Linked DNA regions of Pleurocapsa sp. PCC 7327. The protein of the gene in region 1 binds, or shares a complex with, the protein of each later gene. Links are inferred from orthologs where the notes say so. Each region holds a gene or a part of one and is shown in the gene's direction. Other genes may lie near its edges.

The links. Proteins that work in one complex are often made in the same cells at the same time.
Region 2: the proteins of rpsG (region 1) and tig are in contact, whole or in part, in a crystal structure (PDB 3GTY), measured with the Thermotoga maritima proteins. The link is inferred for Pleurocapsa sp. PCC 7327 from one-to-one orthologs. Residues at the interface, in WP_004081843.1 of Thermotoga maritima: Lys34, Lys52, Lys55, Glu59, Arg62, Gln63, Glu66, Asn67, Lys69, Val71, Arg95, Ala109, Lys110, Lys111, Gly112, Arg113, Pro114, Glu117, Glu121, Ile124, Ala125, Tyr127, Asn128, Asn129, Thr130, Gly131, Lys135, Asp139, Arg142, Met143; in WP_004081061.1 of Thermotoga maritima: Glu122, Val124, Val129, Leu130, Tyr133, Glu188, Gly259, Ile262, Tyr263, Glu266, Ser270, Glu273, Gln274, Glu277, Arg308, Gln311, Ile312, Ser315, Tyr316, Glu325, Arg329, Arg336, Leu363, Phe366, Trp367, Arg373, Leu377, Arg381, Leu384, Glu387.

Annotation. Positions count from the first base shown.
Region 1 is NC_019689.1:2,862,806-2,866,766, forward strand. What follows is about bases 467-3,231. They hold rpsG (30S ribosomal protein S7), read left to right. Parts: upstream 467-1,496; coding sequence 1,497-1,967; downstream 1,968-3,231. Other genes in these bases: PLE7327_RS12725 (iron-sulfur cluster assembly accessory protein), read left to right, coding at 489-818; rpsL (30S ribosomal protein S12), read left to right, coding at 944-1,321; fusA (elongation factor G), read left to right, coding at 2,121-3,231. Outside these bases: PLE7327_RS12720 (cupin domain-containing protein), read left to right, coding at 1-226; more of fusA, read left to right, coding at 3,232-3,961.
Region 2 is NC_019689.1:1,081,207-1,085,385, reverse strand. The notes cover bases 408-3,390. They hold tig (trigger factor), read left to right. Parts: upstream 408-1,197; coding sequence 1,198-2,583; downstream 2,584-3,390. Other genes in these bases: clpP (ATP-dependent Clp endopeptidase proteolytic subunit ClpP), read left to right, coding at 2,897-3,390; PLE7327_RS04820 (aspartate-semialdehyde dehydrogenase), read right to left, coding at 408-754. Also shown: more of PLE7327_RS04820, read right to left, coding at 1-407; more of clpP, read left to right, coding at 3,391-3,598; ATP-dependent protease ATP-binding subunit ClpX, read left to right, coding at 3,601-4,179. UniProt on the Bacillus subtilis protein: Involved in protein export. Acts as a chaperone by maintaining the newly synthesized protein in an open conformation. Functions as a peptidyl-prolyl cis-trans isomerase.

The DNA of each region.
Region 1 (3,961 bases):
TCACCGTAGCGAACACTGGATCGTTGTCTCCGGTACGGCTAGGGTAATTTGTGGAGATAAAGAAGAAATTTTAGGCGCCAATCAATCTACCTACGTCCCTCAATGTACTCCACACCGTCTGGAGAATCCAGGCGTAATTAAGCTAATTCTCATCGAAGTTCAAAACGGAGAATACTTGGGAGAAGACGACATCATTCGCTTCCAAGATGACTATGCTCGCAAGTAGAGAGATAGAGAAGCAAGGGAAGATAGGAGGAAACTAACCACTGTACGGGCGGGTTTTTGACAGTAACTGTAGGTAAGTCTCTAGCGTTTTTCGATAAACTCGTCCCTACTAACAGGTTGTCTAAAAAGTATAGAATGTCGAAGATACTCCGCCAATTGAGCGGCGGAGGTGGCTTCGACTCTGTCATGTTGAGCGTAGCGATAGTCATCCAAAATTAAATAGAATAACTGGTAACTGGTAACTGATAACTAATCACCGATAAATGATCCATCTCACTCAAGCTGCTGCCAATGAAATCAGGCGCTTGCAAGCAAGTCGTCAAAAAATTGGCAGCTACTTTCGTCTAGGCGTGCAAACGGGCGGATGTTCCGGCTTATACTATATACTAGACTTCTGCGACACGCCCCATAGCGGCGATCGCACCTACGAAAGTCAAAGCATCTCTATCCTAGTCGATGAGAAAAGCGATTCCTACCTCAAAGATCTCAAGCTAGACTTCGCCGAAGACTTGATGGGAGGTAGCTTTCGCTTTCAAAATCCCAATGCAGCTTCGACTTGCGGTTGTGCTTTGTCCTTCTCTTGCGCTGTCTAGGAAGCCGCGTAATGCATATTTTAATAAAAATGGTTGACACAACTGCTCTAATGTCGGTAGGATGGAAATTTGTCAACCATTTTCATTTTGACTGGGAGTTTGTTCTAACTTTTATCGAGTAACTCATGCCCACTATTCAGCAGCTTATTCGCAGCGAACGAGCTAAATTTAACAAAAAAACCAAATCTCCGGCGCTCAAGCAATGCCCGCAGCGTCGAGGCGTTTGTACCAGAGTATTCACGACCACGCCGAAAAAACCCAACTCCGCTTTGAGAAAAGTAGCAAGGGTTCGCTTGACTTCAGGGTTTGAAGTAACAGCATATATTCCCGGCATCGGTCATAATTTACAAGAACATTCCGTAGTTCTCATTCGCGGCGGTCGCGTTAAAGACTTGCCCGGTGTCAGATATCATATCATTCGCGGAACTTTGGATGCGACAGGGGTTAAAGATCGCAAGCAAGGTCGTTCAAAATACGGAACTAAGCGTCCAAAATCTGCTTAGTTAATTTCTTCTAATCCTAGTCGAGTCGTCTAATTTTTAATTAGACAATATAATTAGCTCAGCCTTAAGCAATCTTGTTTTAAGACAAGATTAATGCTTGGAGGCAAAATTAGTTTGTTTACCTCAAAAACTAGCTTCCTAATATTTCTAAACAATACGAGGATAAAGAGTAGCAATGTCTCGTCGATCTAGTCACAAAAGACGCACCATCCCCCCCGATCCCGTATACAATAGCCGTCTTGTTAATATGACAATTCGGCGCGTCATGAAAAGCGGTAAAAAATCGCTGGCTTCTAGCATCGTATACGATGCCCTAAAAACAATAGGAGAACGAACGAGTAGCGATCCCATAGAATTATTTGAGAAAGCGATTAAAAATCTAACTCCGCTAGTGGAAGTCAAGGCGCGTCGCGTTGGAGGTGCAACCTATCAAGTCCCAATGGAAGTGCGTCCGGAACGGGGAACAACCCTAGCCTTGCGCTGGCTGATTAATTATTCTCGCAACAGAGGCGGTAAGACGATGGCAAGCAAACTTGCCAATGAAATTATGGATGCCGCCAACGAAACCGGGGGAGCTATTAAAAAACGAGAAGAAACTCATCGGATGGCTGAGGCAAATAAAGCATTTGCTCATTACAGATACTAAAATCTGCCTAATCTAGTTCTAAAAATAGGAGGTACGGTCACCTCCTCTACGACGTTGAATAATTTCAACAAAGAAAAGTATAGAATTGTAAAGGGTGTAAACAAATCCTAACGATACGATTAATATTTGCTGGGCAAGACAAAGGAGGTAGCTGTGGCACGTAGCATCCCGCTGGAGAGAGTGCGCAATATAGGTATCGCAGCGCATATAGATGCGGGCAAGACAACAACAACTGAACGAATTCTCTTTTATACGGGAGTCGCTCATAAATTGGGCGAAGTCCACGAAGGGACTGCTATTACTGACTGGATGGAGCAGGAACGGGAGCGCGGCATCACCATCACTGCTGCCGCCATCAGTACGAGCTGGAAAGACCACCGGGTTAATATTATCGATACGCCCGGTCACGTGGACTTTACTATCGAAGTCGAACGCTCCATGCGAGTGTTAGACGGTGTAATTGCCGTATTCTGTTCGGTGGGAGGTGTCCAGCCCCAATCTGAAACTGTATGGCGGCAAGCAGACCGCTATCAAGTGCCTCGGATTGCATTCGTCAACAAAATGGATCGCACCGGAGCGAACTTCTTTAAAGTATACGAGCAGATGCGCGATCGCCTGAGAGCGAACGCCGTCCCCATTCAAATTCCCATCGGCGCAGAAAGCGATTTCCAGGGAATTGTCGATCTCGTGCAGATGAATGCCAGAATCTACAAAGACGACCTCGGTAAGAACTATGAAGATACCGAGATCCCTGAAAATATGAAAGAGCTGGCAGAAGAATATCGCACTAAGCTGATCGAAGCGGTAGCAGAAACCGACGAAGCGCTGATTGAAAAGTATTTAGAAGGCGAAGAACTAACCGTCGAAGAAATCAAGAGAGGGTTGCGCCAAGGGACGATTGCCGGCTCGATCGTACCGATGTTATGCGGTTCCGCCTTTAAGAACAAAGGCGTTCAGTTGCTACTCGACGCAGTAGTCGATTATCTGCCATCTCCCACAGAAGTTGCTGCTATTAAGGGCGTTCTGCCAGATGGAACCGAAGCAGTCAGAAAGGCTGACGATAACGAACCTTTCTCGGCACTGGCTTTCAAGATAGCTGCTGACCCCTTCGGACGTTTAACCTTCTTGCGAGTATATTCTGGAGTCTTGCAAAAAGGCAGTTACGTCTACAACTCCACCAAACAACAAAAAGAGCGAATTTCTCGCCTAGTCGTCCTCAAATCCAACGAGCGGATTGAAGTTGAAGAACTGCGCGCGGGCGATCTCGGTGCGGCTATTGGTTTGAAGAACACAACCACGGGAGATACCCTCTGCGACGAGGCAAATCCCATCATTTTAGAATCGCTCTTTATTCCCGAACCCGTTATCTCGGTAGCAGTAGAGCCAAAAACCAAGCAAGACATGGATAAGCTCTCTAAGGCTCTTCAGGCGCTAGCTGACGAAGATCCGACTTTCCGCGTCAGCGTCGATCGAGAGACAAACCAAACCATCATTGCTGGAATGGGCGAGTTGCACTTAGAGATTCTCGTTGACAGAATGCTGCGGGAGTATAAAGTAGAAGCGAATGTGGGTCAACCTCAAGTGGCTTACCGCGAGACTATCCGCAAGCCTGCCAAAGCCGAAGGTAAATACATCAAGCAGAGCGGCGGTAAAGGTCAATACGGTCACGCTGTAATCGAAGTCGAACCAGGCGAACCGGCGAGCGGATTCGAGTTTGTCTCCAAGATCGTTGGGGGGGCAATCCCCAAAGAATACATACCAGCCGTTGAGAACGGAGTCAGAGAAGCTTGTGAATCGGGAATTGTTGCTGGCTATCCTCTAATTGACATTAAAGTTACTTTAGTAGATGGCTCCTATCACGAAGTTGACTCTAATGAAATGGCATTTAAGATTGCAGGTTCGATGGCAATTCGAGATGCAGTCATGAAATCATCTCCAGTAATTTTAGAGCCGATGATGAAGGTCGAGGTAGAAGTACCAGAAGACTTTTTAGG
Region 2 (4,179 bases), 1.8 Mb from region 1 along the record:
TAAATTCTAGATTAACCGCTTCTGAGTGGGCGCGGAGTACGGGAACCCGAACGCAAGTTGCCGTAATTAGCAACTGAGGTACGTTGAAAATCTTGCGAGTTTCTCGAATCATTTTCATCTCTTCCTCGCAATAACCTTCTTCGTTGAGGGGAGAATTGTGAGGAAATAAATTAAATGCTAAAGGATAAGGAAAAGCTTGCGTCGAGGGAGTCTGGTTTTCTAGAATCGCTTTCGCTTGGGCTTTTAACTCTTCCATCGCTCTCGCACCCGCACCGCTAGCCGATTGGTAGGTAGATACTACGATACGTTTGATTGGCTGGACTTGGTGGAGGGGAAATATTGCCATTCCCATTAAGATTGTCGTACAGTTGGGATTGGCAATGATGCCTTGATGCTGGGCGGCAGCTTCTGGGTTAATTTCTGGAACGATTAAAGGCACCTGGGAATCCATGCGAAAAGCGCTGGAGTTATCAATAATTACTGCCCCTGATTCAACAATCGTTTTTGCCCAAGCTTTGGAGGTGGAAGCGCCCGCAGAGGCTAATACGATATCTACGCCTTGGAAGGAATCCTCGCTTACTGCCTCGACGGGAAGATTCTCTCCCCTAAACGGTAGAGTTGTTCCCGCCGAACGAGGCGAAGCAAGAAGTTTTAGGTTGGCAACTGGGAACTGACGACTTTCTAAAAGTTCGAGTAATTCTGTACCAACTGCTCCCGTTGCGCCAAGAATGGCGACATTGACTCTGTGTGACAAATTTTTTTCTCCACTTGTTAGCGATCGCATCTCTTGTAGTCGGATTTTAATGCTTTAATTTTCTTCAATCTCTAGAGAGGGTCTTTCTTAAAAAAATTTAATTAATTTTTTTTAAGTCGGGGTCGCTTGAGATAGCTGTTTTCATTTTGCCTCAAAGTTTCTCTGTTCTTGCCAACCGATCTTCGCTATCTTAACAATCTAGAAAACTTTAATCTAGCCACAATGAGATATCTTTGAGTGTACTATTATCAAATAGGTGAATAGAGCGACACAAGAAATCCATCAGGCAAGGCTAAACGCCAATGCGACTTTCCTGCCTTGTTTGATGGATAGTTGCCTCACTAGGATATCACGAGCGGTGTTTGTTTATTTAATTCGTTAACGCGATCGCCGCTCGTCAATTCCGAAACAGTTATTGTAGTTGTCTAAATTTAGGAACGTCGATGAAAGTAACCCAGGAAAAACTTCCTGACAGTCAAATTGGCTTGGAAATCGAAATTTCGGCTGAAACCTCGAAAAATACCTACGAAAAAGTGATACAAAACCTTGCTCGCTCTTCGAACATTCCTGGGTTTCGCAAGGGAAAAGTTCCTCGTCAAGTGCTGCTGCAAAGAATCGGCTCGAAGCAAATCAAGGCAGCAGCCTTAGAAGAGATTGTTCAAAAAGCCTTAGAAGAAGCAATAAAGCAAGAATCGATTGAATCGCTAGGAAATTACAAATTACGCTCAAATTTTGACGAATTAATTCAAAAATACGAACCTGGAGAACCATTGACTTTCTCTGCCTCCGTTGACGTACCGCCAACAGTAGAACTGGGACAGTATCAAGGTCTGACAGTGAAAGCAGAAGAGAGCGTTTACGATCCCAAAGAAATCGAGGATTGGCTAGAACAACGCCGCATCCAGCAAGCGACTCTAGTTCCCGTCGAAGAACGTGGGGCACAAATGGGAGACGTAGCAATTGTTGACTATCAAGGACGCACAGTTACAGAGTCAGGAGAAGCAGGCGAACCCATTCCAGGCGTTCAAGGAACGGATTTAAAAGTCGAAATGGAGCAAGGACGCTTCATCGAGGGAATGGTCGAAGGAATTGTCGGCATGAAGCCGGAGGAAACTAAGGAAATTTCCGTAACTTTCCCAGAAGATTATCCGCGAGAAGATTTAGCCGGAAAAGCCGTCATCTTTAGCATTACCCTCAAAGAACTCAAAGCAAAAGAACTGCCAGAGTTAGACGATGACTTTGCCCAAGAGGTAAGCGAATTCGAGACGATGGCACAGCTAAGGGAATCTCTGGAGAAACAATATCGAGAAAAAGCCAAACAAGAAACGAAAAACAGCATCCGTTCGGCAATCATAGCAGAATTGCTCAAAAACTGCACGGTCGATCTGCCGGATACGATGATTCAGGAAGAAGTTAACGCGATTCTGACTCAGACGGCAATGCAGATGCAGCAGCTTGGCGTTGATATCAAGCAGCTATTCAATGCACAGAGCATTCCTCGGATGCGGGAAAATTCTCGTCCTGAAGCTATAGAGCGCCTCAAACAAACCCTAATCCTTAAAGAAATTGCCAAAGTCGAATCGATCGAATCGGAAGCAGAAGCAGTAGAAGCCAAGATTAAAGAACTCAGAGAAAAATTTAGCGATCGCGAGATCGATCTAGAGCGTTTGCGAGACATGGTACAAGAAGACTTGCTCGTCGAAAAAACCCTCGATTGGCTTGAAGAAAAAACAACAGTAGAATTAGTTCCCAAAGGAACGCTTGAAGAAGCAGCAAAATCCGAAGAAGAGGGAACTGAAGCAGCCTCAACCCAGACAGAGGAAGAATAAAAAGAAGAATAAAAAAAGGAATTGAAATGAAGGATATAAAAGATGGATCGGTTAGGAGTAGAGAACGGCGCTTCAAGAGCGGACGCAGGAGAATTCCTTCCCGCCTGCGCGCCTCCGCGACGTGTTGGGTTCGTACATCCTTCCTATCTCCTTCATCCTTTCCGGTTATACCCAATTCGCGATCGCTTAAGGCATAATGTTGTCAGAAGGTAAATTGGTTAGTTCGGTCTTCTTATCTAAAAAACCAGAGGCACTAAGTCAATCACCTTTAGTTAAGATACAAATTTTTGCTTCGAGCTTAGCTCCTAAGTTTATGGTTCAATCGCGATCGCACCAATCTTCAATCACCAGCTATTGTTCTTGGGATATCTACTCTCAAAGTCCCAACGACATTGAGAACGTTATTCCCATGGTCGTGGAACAGTCTGGATTGGGAGAGAGAGCCTTTGATATCTACTCGCGACTGCTCAGAGAGCGGATTGTTTTTCTGGGAACCCCAATTGACGACAAGGTTGCCGATTCGATCGTGGCACAGTTGTTATATTTAGATGCCGAAGATCCAGAAAAAGACATCCAGCTATACATCAACTCCCCTGGAGGATCGGTGTACGCAGGCTTTGCCATCTACGATGCCATGCAGCAAGTTCGCCCGGATGTCGTTACCATTTGTTTCGGATTAGCTGCTAGTATGGGCGCGTTTTTGCTATCGGGCGGTGCCAAAGGAAAGCGCATGGCTTTGCCCAGTGCGAGGTTGATGATCCATCAGCCTATCGGCGGCGCCCAAGGACAAGCCGTAGAAATCGAAATTCAGGCTAGAGAAATTCTCTACATGAAACAAAGGCTAAACGAACTTCTTGCTATCCACACAGGTCAGCCATACGAGAAAATTGCTACCGATACCGAACGCGATTTCTACATGTCCGCTCAAGAAGCCCAAGAATACGGTCTGATCGATCGCGTTATCTCTCGCCCGACCCTTTCCGATCCAACCATTCCCGTTACATCACTAAAATGAATATGTCTAAATACGACTCCCATTTAAAATGTTCGTTCTGCGGAAAATCCCAGGAACAGGTACGCAAACTCATTGCCGGACCGGGAGTCTACATCTGCGACGAATGCGTTGAGTTATGTAACGAAATTTTAGACGAGGAACTGGTGGACGCTTCCAATTCGGTTTCCTCGTCCGTGCCTCGGTCGGAGGAGAATCCTGCCAAACGACGCGCCAATCGAGATCGTCTCAACTTCGATCGCATTCCCAAACCGAGAGAAATCAAAAAATACCTAGACGAATACGTTATCGGACAAGACGACGCCAAAAAAATTCTCTCGGTCGCCGTTTACAACCATTACAAGCGTCTCAGCGTCTCTCAAGCCAGAAAAAGCGGCATTATAGACGACCCCGTAGAGCTACAAAAATCGAATATCCTGCTCATCGGACCGACGGGTTCGGGCAAAACTTTACTCGCGCAAACGCTGGCGAAAATTCTCGACGTTCCCTTTGCGGTTGCAGATGCCACTACCCTCACCGAAGCGGGATACGTGGGAGAAGATGTAGAAAATATTCTACTGCGTCTGCTACAGGTAGCAGATTTA